One region of the Silvania sp. genome, then DNA from elsewhere that is predicted to be linked to it. Evidence: predicted binding sites of a transcription regulator. Region 1 holds the regulator's gene; each other region holds the start of a gene.
The links. The regulator CRP, encoded in region 1, controls carbon source genes, mostly activating them, when cyclic AMP is high. The targets are predictions, from matches to a motif close to ATGTGANNNNNNTCACAT.
Positions count from the first base shown of each region.

Region 2: a site for CRP is predicted at 2,109-2,126, ahead of aaeR (HTH-type transcriptional activator AaeR). Genes of this name have one in related genera too.
Region 3: a site for CRP is predicted at 2,256-2,273, ahead of deoC (deoxyribose-phosphate aldolase). Genes of this name have one in related genera too.

Region 1 covers NZ_JBOGBT010000108.1:70,196-74,445, forward strand. The annotation lists gene ACRDD5_RS21630 (YccS/YhfK family putative transporter) at 1-1,955, opposite strand, end outside; gene crp (cAMP-activated global transcriptional regulator CRP) at 2,013-2,645, opposite strand; gene ACRDD5_RS21640 (OsmC family protein) at 2,955-3,359, shown strand; gene ACRDD5_RS21645 (phosphoribulokinase) at 3,455-4,250, opposite strand, start outside.
Region 2 covers NZ_JBOGBT010000029.1:15,181-19,430, reverse strand. The annotation lists gene aaeB (p-hydroxybenzoic acid efflux pump subunit AaeB) at 1-814, opposite strand, end outside; gene aaeA (p-hydroxybenzoic acid efflux pump subunit AaeA) at 820-1,752, opposite strand; gene aaeX (p-hydroxybenzoic acid efflux pump operon protein AaeX) at 1,760-1,963, opposite strand; gene aaeR (HTH-type transcriptional activator AaeR) at 2,144-3,067, shown strand; gene tldD (metalloprotease TldD) at 3,105-4,250, opposite strand, start outside.
Region 3 covers NZ_JBOGBT010000094.1:36,130-40,379, forward strand. The annotation lists gene deoA (thymidine phosphorylase) at 1-1,290, opposite strand, end outside; gene deoC (deoxyribose-phosphate aldolase) at 1,347-2,126, opposite strand; gene ACRDD5_RS18195 (YjjI family glycine radical enzyme) at 2,387-3,934, shown strand; gene ACRDD5_RS18200 (YjjW family glycine radical enzyme activase) at 3,909-4,250, shown strand, end outside.

The DNA.
Region 1 (4,250 bases):
CTCATCGGGCCGTACGTCAGGGTTTCGGGTGCTTCCAGGATATTCTCATCGCCGCTTTCACCGGCTGAATCATATTCCAGACGCTGCTGACAGCGCTGAAGGGCAATTTCACACGACTGCAGATAACGCTGGGCCAGGTCTGGCGTCAGCATCGTATGCTCGCGCGCCAGGGTGGTCATCGCGTTGATATGCTCGACGATGAACTGGCTGTGCGTGACCCACAGTTTCATATCCGCCAGATAAGCCGAGTTAAAGCCGGGCTCCTGCATCGCCTGATTCAGCGAGTTGAACAGGGCGTTGTGCGCCTGGTTAACCTTCATGCGCTGCCAGGCCAGCGGCGTCGGCTGCGGATCGTCACTGAGGATCAGCCGGATAGCCTCCTGATCCGCTTCCAGCGCATCGTGGGCGTTCTGACGCAATAGCCCGCTTTGCCACTGCGGCCACAGCCACACCATCCCGCCAAAGGCAATCAGGCAGCCAATCAGGGTATCGACCAGCCTGGCGAAAATATACTGATCGCCATTCAGGGTGAGCAGCTGCAGGGTATACACCGCCGTGACCGTGAAGCCCACCATCGCCCAGCCATAGTTCTTGCGAATAAACAGGTAACTCACCAGCGTAATCACCAACATCCCCGTCAGCGTAAAACCTTCCGCCACGTGGAAGTGCAGGGCGATACCCGCAATAATCAGCCCTGCCAGTGTGCCGCCCGCCCGATGGAGGATGCGTACCCGTGTGGCGCCATAGCCGTTCTGGGTTACGAACAGCACTGTCATCAGGATCCAGTAGGGTTTTGGCAGATGCAGGGCAACGCCCATCAGGCTGGCGATACTCAGCATCACGCTGATGCGTGCGGCGTTGCGCAGGGCGGCGGATTTCAGCGAAAGATAGCTTCTCAGGGCCGGGATCAGCGGCAGGCGTTTCTGCTTATCTGCCATCAGGTCGCGTGGATAGAGTGGGCGCTGGGTTCGCAGCACGCGGGCAATGCGGCTGAAGTGCCATGCACAGAACTGGCCTACCGGGTTATCCGGATGCTGACGGGCGATTTTCTCCAGCGCACCAAGCTGCTTATCCATGGTGAAACGGGTAGGGTAGCGGTGATACAAAATATCGTCCGCCAGCACGCGCAGTCGTGCGGCAACCGTCCGGGCATTCCAGCGCAGTACCGATTCCGCATGGCTGCGCTCGACCAGCTTTTGCACCTCGTGCGGGTGATGCAGACTGACGGAGATATGCTCCTGCAGATCGAGTCCCACCTGGAAGGTGCGCAGCAGGCGTTTATATTCATGATTTTTATTGGCTGCCAGCATGTGCAGCTGCTGATAGCACTGGCTAATCAGATCCACGACCTTCTGCTGGCGGGCCAGCAGGGGAGGTAACGATTTTTCGGGATCGGTGTGTTGCGTCAGCAGGGTATATTTTGCTTCGCAATAATCGGCAAGCTGTTGATAGAGCAAACTCAGCGATTCACGCAGCGGTTGTTCGCGCCACAACCAGAACCAGAACCAGTTAAACAGCCCGTACCACAGGGTGCCCAGGGCATAGATCAGAAGCGGCGCCCAGATCGGCATGTTCCCCGCCAGGCTCAGGGTAAAGATGGCGGCAATCAGCGAGGCGGGCAGCAGACGTGCGTGCAACGAGCTTAATTCCGCTGTTACGCCCAGGGTCATCGCCAGTACGGTCAGAATTAGCGGTAGCGGGATATCCTGCGCCAGTAACAGCTGTACGGCCAGGCTACAGCCAGCAAACAGCGACCCGCCGACAATCAGGCGCTTGAAAAAGCGTTTATGCGGGGTATCGAGACCGGCGATATTGCAGCAGGCCGGAACGAGCGAAAAGAGCAGACCTTGTTGCAGATAGCCCAGGATCAAACCCACAGCCACAGGGAGACATAGCACCAGGGTTTGCCGCAGTGCGTAGTTAACTTCCGGGTGATAGATGAGTCTGCGCCACATGGGTGAGAGAGACAAAAACGGCGTGCCACCTTGCGATGTCACGCCGTTTGCACGGAATTAACGCGTTCCGTAGACCACGATAGTTTTACCGTGGGCGGAGATCAGGTTTTGATCTTCCAGCATTTTCAGGATACGACCCACTGTCTCACGAGAACATCCGACGATCTGACCGATTTCCTGACGGGTGATTTTAATTTGCATTCCGTCCGGGTGGGTCATGGCATCGGGCTGTTTCGCCAGGTTCAGCAGGGTCTGAGCGATGCGGCCGGTAACGTCCAGGAAGGCGAGGTTACCCACTTTCTCCGACGTGACCTGCAGACGGCGAGCCATCTGCGAAGAGAGACGCATCAGGATATCCGGGTTAACCTGGATCAGCTGGCGGAACTTCTTATAGGAGATCTCTGCCACTTCACACGCGGTTTTTGCACGAACCCAGGCGCTACGCTCCTGACCTTCTTCAAACAAGCCCAGCTCGCCGATGAAATCTCCCTGATTCAGGTAAGAGAGGATCATCTCTTTGCCTTCTTCATCTTTGATCAGCACTGCTACTGAGCCTTTGACGATGTAGTACAACGTTTCCGCTTTTTCACCCTGGTGAATCAGCGTGCTCTTCGATGGGTACTTATGAATATGGCAATGAGACAAGAACCATTCGAGAGTCGGGTCTGTTTGCGGTTTGCCAAGCACCATGCGCTGTTATCCTCTGTTATAAGCTATCTCCAGAGCCAGGATGTGCACCTTTTACTCTGGGGTTGCAATCGAATTCTTCCCCGTACCTGGGAAACGGGCTGTCACAAAATTAGCAGCCTGTAATGTGTGATGTCCTCTGCATACATGTGTAACGTCAATGTATTACTGTAGCATCCCGACTGTTTTAGCATAGGTTTTGCTGCGTGTCTCCTGGTGTCTCGCTTCAGCTTGATGCAGGTCGCCTTCCGTTGCCAGAATTGTTACTGGCGCGTAATCTGTCATGAAAAATGCAAACCTGGAGTGAATAAAATGCAAGCGCGTGTTAAATGGGTTGAAGGGTTAACGTTCCTCGGCGAGTCAGCTTCCGGGCACCAGATTTTGATGGATGGCAACTCCGGTGACAAAGCGCCAAGTCCAATGGAAGTGGTGCTGATGGCTGCGGGGGGATGCAGTGCGATCGACGTGGTATCGATCCTGCAAAAAGGGCGCCACGATGTGACCGACTGCGAAGTGAAGCTAACGTCTGAACGTCGTGAAGAAGCGCCGCGTTTGTTCACCCATATCAATCTGCACTTCCTGGTAACCGGCAAAGAGCTCAAAGATGCGGCGGTGTCCCGTGCGGTCGACCTGTCGGCTGAGAAGTACTGCTCGGTGGCGCTGATGCTGGAAAAAGCAGTCAAGATTACGCACTCGTATGAAGTGATCGAGGCGTAGGGCTTACGTAAAAAGCCGGGCGGCGCGTTGTACCCGGCCTACGGGCCCGGAATACACCCTCAGGCCCGGTAAACATCGCGCCACCGGGCACGAAATCAGGCGATCTTCTTCCCTTCCATTAGCCGCTGAACCAGTGGCGTCATGATCAGCTCCATTGCCAGCACCATCTTCCCGCCCGGCACCACCAGTGTATTCATATGCGAGATAAACGAACCCTGCAGCATGGCCAGCAGCCAGGGGTAATCGATCTCCTCCAGATTGCGGAAATGAATCACCACAAAGCTCTCATCCAGCGAAGGAATAGCTTTGGCGGCAAACGGGTTGGAGGTATCCACCGTCGGCACGCGCTGGAAGTTAATGTGGGTGCGTGAAAACTGTGGGGTGAGGAAGTTGATGTAATCTTCCATGGAGCGCACCACTGAATCCATTACCGCTTCTCGCGAGTGTCCGCGCTCGCTGGTATCGCGCGTCAGCTTCTGGATCCACTCCAGGTTGACAATCGGCACGACGCCCACCAGCAGATCAACATGGCGCGCCACGTCGTGCTGCGGCGTGACGACCCCGCCGTGTAACCCCTCATAAAACAGTACGTCGGTGGGTTCCGGCAGCGGCTGCCACGGTGTGAAGGTGCCCGGTACCTGGTTCCACGGCACCGCTTCATCGTAGGTGTGCAGGTACTTGCGCGCATGGCCCGTACCGCTGCGCCCATACTCGGCAAAGGTTTGCTCCAGCAGGCCAAAGTCGTTGGCATCCGGGCCAAAGTAGCTGATGTGTTTGCCTAAATCACGGGCCTTGCGAATGGCCATGTCCATTTCAGGGCGGGTATAGCGGTGAAAGCTATCGCCTTCCACTTCCGCTGCCCGGAGATGAAGCTGGGAGAAGATCTTGCGA
Region 2 (4,250 bases), on a different contig from region 1:
CGCGGAAGGTATCGGTGATCGCCTCCGGGCGCGTGTTTTGAATCAGGTAGGTTTCGCAGGCCTGAGTGATCAGGGTCAGCGACACGGTATTGATCGCTTTCAGACGGCGGTTGGCCCGCGACCAGCGGGAAGACTCCATGTTCAGGTTGCTGCGCATCCCTTCCAGCGCGGCGGTGCGACGAACCAGCGCACCCCAGGCGTTATCCATCTCTTCGCTGTCACCGTGCCTGATGCACAGCTGCATCAGTTGGTACTGGGCGACGATCAGCGCATCCAGCTCCCGATCCACTTCCTGCTTGATTGAGCGGGGGGAGAACAGCAGATCCGCGACGATCGCGCAGACAATCCCCAGCACGATCTCGCTGCAGCGCTCTAATGCGAACTGCGGGGTCAGCAGCGGATTGGCCTGAATGGTGATGATAATGATCAGCGCCGTGTAGCCGGAAAGCCCCCACGCATAGGAGTTTTCAACCCGCACCAGCGAGGAGATCCAGGTACAGAAACCGGCCCAGATACAGCACACCATCAGCATCAGCAGCGGGGTGCGGATCATCAGAATAATGATCGTCAGCGCGGCAATACAGCCAATAAAGGTGCCGACGATACGCAGCATCCCGCGGTAGCGAATTGCACCGGAGTACGGTTCACCCCCTGCCGCAAATGCCGGACCCGCGGCCACAAGCGCCGCCGTCAGTACCGCCCAGCGGGGCGTTTCTAGCTGAAAGTGGAACCCGACAAACAGCGCCAACACGATGGCGCAGGCCAGCTTAACCGCAAAGCGCAGGTGCTGGCTGGCGATGGAAAAAATGCCCATAGCGATTAACCGAACTCACGCAGGCGGTGGGCGATTTTGCGAAACAGGGAGTCATGGCTGGCATCCCGATCTTTCTCGCCGGTGATCACCACTGTGGCGGTGGTGCCCGCAGGCCAGATATTGCCCCGCTGATCGTCCAGACGAATGCGCACCGGCACGCGCTGGGCCAGGCGTACCCATTCAAGATTGGAATCGACCGTCGCCATCCCTTTGCTGTCGCGGGTGGCGCTGGAGTTGGTTACCCCTGCCGCTATGCTGTCGACCGTCCCTTTCAGGACACGGTTGCTGCCAAGCGGGGTAATTTCCACCCGATAACCCGGACGGACGTTTTCCAGCTTGGTCTCTTCCATGTAGGCGAGGACGTAGAAGGAGTGCTGTTTGACCAGCGCCACGGCGGGAGAGCCGCGGGTAATAAATTCACCGGTATAGACGTTAAGGTTGGTCACCCAGCCATCAGCCGGGGCGCGGATCACCGTACGTTCCAGATCGAGCTTCGCCAGATCGCGCGTGGCTTCGGCCTTTGCCTGCTGGTGCAGCACGGTTTGCAGCAGGTTATTGGACTGCTCGATCTCCTCGCGGGACATCGCCTGCACCCCCAGCTTGTTACGGCGGCCAGCCTCCCGGCGTTTCTCTGAGGCCAGTGCCGTGTAATAGGACACGTCCGCTTCTGCCTCTTCCAGCGCTTTCTGGTAACGCGGCTGATCGATGGTAAACAGCACCTGGTCCTTTTTGACCAGCTGGTTGTCATGCACGTTGACGGCGGTGATCAGCCCCGCCACATCCGGGGCAATCGCCACGATGTCGGCGCTGAAGCGCGCGTCACGCGTCCAGGGTGATTCGGTGTAAAAGACCCACGCGCGAAAAATAGCGATGAACGCGAGGATGACCAGCGCCATGGTAATGGCGGTACGGGAGATTTTTTTTGTTAGCGTTTTCACATCTACCTCAAACAAACAGGCGCGATACCAGATAGAACAGGCAGCAATACAGCGCAGAATTGAACAATGCAGGGTGCCAGACGAAATCATAGATCCCGGTAGGAGCCAGCACCTTTCGCACCAGCCAGAAAATCGCCAGTGATAAAAGCAGTTCGAAAAATATCGGTGGGAACGATAAACCGAACGCCACGATAACGGGAAACAGACTCATGTTGACCTTGATTAGAGAGCGAGCAGGCGACAGAATTTTTATGCTTACACCACCGCAAAAGTAGCAAGAACAGCCGGGGCGAGAGTGGTGTCGCTATAATGTATGAATAATATATTAGCGTAACTGTTATGCTGTTATCTATCATATGTGATCTAAATCACTTTTAAGCCAGAGTGAACAATGGAACGTCTTAAACGAATGTCGGTATTTGCCAAAGTGGTTGAGCTGGGGTCTTTTACCGCCGCCGCCAGGCAATTACAGATGAGCGTCTCATCGATAAGCCAGACCGTCGCCAAACTGGAAAATGATCTCCAGGTGAAGCTGCTTAATCGCAGTACCCGCAGCATCGGTCTGACGGAAGCCGGGAAGATTTATTACCAGGGCTGTCGGCGGATGCTGTATGAGGCGCAGTCGGTGCATGAGCAACTCTACGCCTTCAACAACACCCCCATTGGCACCCTGCGCATTGGCTGTTCATCAACTATGGCACAAAATGTCCTGGCCGCGATGACCGCCGATATGCTGCAGGAATATCCGGGGCTGACGGTGAATTTAGTCACCGGTATTCCGGCCCCGGACCTGATTGCCGACGGGCTGGACGTGGTAATCCGCGTGGGTGCGCTGCAGGATTCGAGCCTTTTCTCCCGTCGTCTGGGCAGCATGCCGATGGTGGTATGCGCGGCGAAAAAGTACCTGGCGCGGGCGGGGATTCCGGAAAAACCAGCCGATCTCGCCAATCATGCCTGGCTGGAGTACAGCGTGCGGCCGGACAACGAATTTGAGCTGATTGCCCCCGAAGGGCTCTCCACCACCCTGCTCCCGCAGGGCCGCTTCGTGACCAACGATCCGATGACCATTTCCCGCTGGCTGGTGGCGGGCGCCGGGATCGCTTACGTCCCGCTGATGTGGGTAATCAACGAAATCAACAGCGGCGATCTGGAGATCCTGTTCCCGCGCTACCAGTCCGATCCACGTCCGGTGTATGCCGTGTATACGGAAAAGGACAAACTCCCGCTGAAGGTGCAGGTGTGCATCAACTATCTGACGGATTATTTTGTGCAGGTGGCGGCGCTGTTTAAGGAGATGCGGGGCAGGAAGGAGTAAACAGAAGCCCTCGAGCAGAGGGCTTCTTGATGCACGATTAGGCAGTACCGCCGACGGTCAGGTTATCCACTTTCAGGGTCGGCTGACCGACGCCAACAGGCAGGCTCTGTCCCTCTTTGCCGCACACGCCGACACCGTTATCCAGCTTCAGGTCGTTACCGACCATCGAGATCTGCTGCATCGCTTCAATGCCGGAGCCAATCAGGGTTGCGCCCTTCACCGCTTTGGTCACTTTGCCCTTTTCAATCAGATAGGCTTCTGAGGTTGAGAAGACAAATTTACCCGAGGTGATATCCACCTGACCGCCGCCAAAGTTTGGCGCGAAGATCCCGTACTCTACCGACTCGATGATCTCCTGTGGCGTGGACTTGCCCGCCAGCATGTAAGTGTTGGTCATGCGCGGCATTGGCAGGTGCGCGTAAGATTCTCGGCGGCCGTTACCGGTTGGTGCCACGCCCATCAGGCGCGCATTCAGTTTGTCCTGCATGTAACCTTTCAGGATGCCATTTTCGATCAGCACGTTGTACTGACCCGGCGTCCCTTCATCGTCAATGGATACGGAGCCACGACGATCGGTCATGGTGCCGTCATCGACCACGGTGCAGAGTTCAGATGCCACCAGCTCACCCATATGACCGCTGAATACAGAGGTGCCGCGACGGTTGAAATCACCTTCCAGACCGTGACCGACCGCTTCGTGCAGCAGTACGCCAGGCCAGCCTGCACCCAGGACTACCGGCAGCGTACCCGCAGGTGCCGCCACGGCTGACAGGTTAACCAGCGCCATGCGCACGGCCTCTTTCGCCCACGCGTCGGCGCGGACTTCACCCTCTTCCAGGCCGAGGAACCATTCGTAACCGAAACGCCCACCGCCACCGCTTGAACCGCGCTCGCGCTTGCCGTCATCTTCCACCAGCACGCTGACGGATAAACGCACCAGCGGGCGCACGTCGGCAGCGAGGGTGCCATCGGTTGCTGCCACCAGAATCAGCTCATACACACCGCTCAGGCTGGCAGACACTTCCTGCACGCGCTTGTCTTCCGCGCGTGCGACTTTGTCGACGCGACGCAGAATATCCAGCTTCTCTTCGCGGCTTAAGCTCTGCAGCGGATCGATGCTGGTATAGAGCGCTGAATGCTGAACTTCGCCCAGCGTCTTCACGCGACCATCACCATTTTCGCG
Region 3 (4,250 bases), on a different contig from region 1:
GCTTTCTGGCGCTTTGTCCGCCAGAGTAATGGCCGCTTTCATCGCTTTAGCGGCTTCCTGCCAGCTGTTTTCGTCTTTGGCATGGATCACCGCCAGCGGACGCTGTCCATCAACGCTGTCGCCCAGACGGGCCATATCGGTAAAGCCAACACTGTAATCAATGCTGTCGGAGGCCTGACGACGACCACCGCCCATAGAGACCACCGCCATGCCCAGCGCGCGGGTATCCATTGCCGAAACAAAACCTTCCGTATCCGCATAAACGGCTTTGCTCAGCATCGCGGTAGGCAGGTATTTCGCGTAATTCTCTACGAAATCAGCCGGGCCTTTCTGCGCGGCGACCATGCGGCCAAAGATCTCTGCCGCTTTACCGTTATCCAGTACCGCCTGCAGTTTTGCACGCGCGTCGGCATCGTCCTGGGCAAGCTTGCCTGAAATCAGCATCTCAACGCACAGCGCCATGGTGACGTCGAACAGACGCGGATTGCGGTATTCGCCTGTCAGGAACTGCACCGCTTCGCGGACTTCGACGGCGTTACCGGCGCTGGACGCCAGCACCTGGTTCATGTCGGTCAGCAGCGCGGTGGTGCGCACGCCCGCACCGTTGGCGACGCCAACGATCGCTTCGGCCAGGGCTGCGGAGAGTTCATAGGTTGGCATAAAGGCGCCGCTGCCCACTTTCACATCCATCACCAGCGCATCCAGCCCTTCAGCCAGTTTCTTGGCGAGGATCGAAGCGGTAATCAGCGGGATGGAGTCGACGGTCGCGGTAATGTCACGCGTGGCGTAAAAACGCTTGTCCGCCGGAGCAAGTGAGCTGGTCTGGCCGATAATCGCCACACCCACATTTTTAATTATGTCGCGGAAGCGATTGTCATCCGGGAAGATATCAAACCCCGGGATGGCTTCCAGTTTATCGAGCGTGCCGCCGGTATGCCCAAGGCCACGCCCTGAGATCATCGGAATATAGCCGCCGCAAGCCGCGACCATCGGCCCCAGCATCAGCGAGGTGACATCACCCACGCCGCCGGTGGAGTGTTTGTCAACGATCGGGCCATTAAGATTCAGGCTCTTCCAGTCCAGAACGGTACCTGAATCCCGCATCGCCATGGTCAGCGATACACGTTCCGGCATCGCCATATCGTGGAAGAAAATGGTCATCGCCAGGGCCGCAATCTGCCCTTCAGAGATGGTGTTGTCACGAATACCGTTGATAAAGAAACGGATCTCTTCGTCGCTTAAAGCATGACCATCACGTTTTTTACGAATAATTTCTTGTGCGAGAAACAAGGGAACCCCCGGGGAATCAGGTTAAATGCGGCGGATGAACCGCCGCAGGGAATGAATCAATAGCTGCTGGCGCTCTTGCCGTCGCCGTGGCCCAGTGCTTTCAGCAGGCTTGCCAGCAGGCTGGATGCGCCAAAGCGGTAGTGACGGGAATCAGCCCAGTCGGCACCAAAGAGTTCATCAGCAATGGCCAGGAACTGCTGCGCATCTTCCGCAGTACGCACACCGCCCGCCGGTTTGAAACCAACGGTTTTTTCCACGCCCATATCGCGGATCACTTCCATCATGATGCGCGCGCTTTCCGGGGTAGCGTTGACCGGCACTTTACCGGTAGAGGTTTTGATAAAGTCAGCACCCGCTTTAATCGAGATTTCAGATGCTTTACGAATCAGCGCTTCTTCTTTCAGTTCGCCGGTCTCGATGATCACTTTCAGCAGCACATTTGCCGCCGCACAGGCCTCTTTACAGGCTTTAACCAGATCAAAGCCAACCTGCTCGTTACCGGCGATCAGTGCACGGTAAGGGAAGACCACGTCCACTTCGTCTGCACCGTAAGCGATAGCCGCGCGGGTTTCTGCCAGCGCGATCTCGATATCGTCGTTACCGTGCGGGAAGTTAGTCACAGTCGCGATGCGCACGTCCGGCGTACCCTGCTCGTTCAGGGTTTTACGGGCGATGGGAATGAAACGTGGGTAGATGCAGATCGCCGCGGTGTTGCCCACTGCGGTTTTCGCCTGATGACACAGGGCGATCACTTTCTCGTTGGTGTCGTCGTCATTCAGGGTAGTCAGGTCCATCAGTTTCAACGCGCGCAGGCTGCTTGCGGTTAAGTCGGTCATAACATTCTCCAGGCATATAGCCGTAAAATTGTACCTTGCGGGTCTGTGAGTATTCTAACATTCACCCGCATCCTCACTTCGACATTCATCACAGTTAATGAAATACACATACAACTTTGCATAACTGTAATGCGATCAACTTCAAATAATTTGGCTGTAACTGCCGGTTAAAGCACCAGGCACCCGCGCAGGATCAAAGGCGGACGGCGGGACTCTTTTTACACTCTTCCCCACTTTTGCAGCAGAATAAGGAAGCGACAATGTCCACAGCCAGTCCCGATACCCTGCAACAACGTTGCCAGAAAATTGTGACAAGCCCGGTGTTAAGTCCCGAACAAAAACGCCACTTTCTGGCGCTGGAGGCAGAAAATAATCTGCCCTATCCTGCCCTGGCGTCTGAAGCGCGCCTCGCACTGGAAGCCGGGTATATCTGCGATATGTTTGAAGGCCATGCGCCCTACAAACCGCGCTATGTGCTACCCGACTATGCGGCGTTCCTGGCAAAAGGCTCACAATGGCTGGAGCTGGAAGGGGCACAGGATCTTGATGATGCCCTGTCTCTACTCACTATTCTTTACCACCACGTCCCGTCCGTGACTTCGATGCCGGTGTTTCTCGGGCATCTCGATACGCTGCTGCAACCCTATGTTAGAATTCTAACACAAGACGAAGTCGATAACCGAATAAAACGTTTCTGGCGCTATCTCGATCGTACCCTGCCGGATGCCTTTGTCCATGCCAATATTGGCCCGGCGGATGGCCCCATCACTCGGGCAATTTTACGCGCCGATGCAGAACTCAAGCAGGTTTCACCGAATCTGACCTTTATCTACGATCCGGCGATCACCCCTGACGATCTGCTGCTGGAAGTGGCCAAAAACATCTGCGAGTGCAGTAAACCCCACATCGCCAACGGCCCTGAAAATGATAAAATTTTCACAAAAAACCGTTTTGGCGTGGTCAGTTGTTACAATTCCCTGCCGCTGGCAGGCGGCGGAAGCACCCTGGTGCGCCTCAATCTGAAGGCGATTGCGGAGCAAAGCGACGGCGTTGAAGACTTCTTTACCCGCAGCCTGCCGCACTATTGCCAGCAGCAGATCGCCATCATTGATGCCCGGTGTGATTTCCTCTATCAGCAATCCGGCTTCTTTGAGAATAGCTTCCTCGTCAAGGAAGGGCTGATCGAGGCCGACCGTTTTGTGCCAATGTTCGGCATGTACGGTCTGGCAGAAGCAGTGAACGTGCTGTGCGAGAAAGCCGGGCTCAGCGGACGATACGGTAAAGATGCGCAGGCCAACGCGCTGGGGTATCGCATCAGCGAACAGCTGGCCGCCTTTGTAGAAAACACCCCAGTGAAACATGGCTGGCAGCAGCGGGCGATGCTGCACGCCCAGTCGGGGATCAGCTCGGATATTGGCACCACGCCGGGGGCGCGCCTGCCTTATGGCGATGAACCCGATCCCATCAGCCATTTGCTGGCCGTGGCACCGCATCACCAGCACTATCACGCCGGGATCAGCGACATCCTGACCCTCGACGAGACCGTCAAACGCAATCCGCAGGCGGTGGTGCAGCTCTGCCTGGGTGCCTTCCGCGCCGGGATGCGCGAGTTCAGCGCCAACGTCGCGGGCAACGATCTGGTGCGCGTCACCGGTTATATGGTGCGGCTGTCCGATCTGGAAAAATACCGCGCAGAAGGATCGCGCACCAACACCACCTGGCTGGGTGACGAGGCCGCCCACAACACCCGAATCCTGGAGCGCCAGCCGCGCGTGATAAGCCATGAACAGCAGATGCGCTTTAGTTAGTCAGGTTATTCCCTTCTCCTGCGTCGACGGGCCGGGCAGTCGCCTGGCCCTGTTCCTGCAGGGCTGCAACCTGCGCTGTAAAACCTGCCACAACCCGTGGACGATAGGCCGTTGCAACGACTGCGGGGAGTGCGTGCCGCACTGTCCGCACGATGCGCTGAATATCCAGGCCGGACGGGTCTGGTGGGAAGAGAGCCACTGTCAGCAGTGCGACACCTGCCTGCGGCTCTGCCCGCAGCAGGCCACGCCGATGGCGCAGCGCATGAACGTGGAAGAGGTGCTGGCCCAGGTTCGCAAGGTCGCGCCCTTTATCACC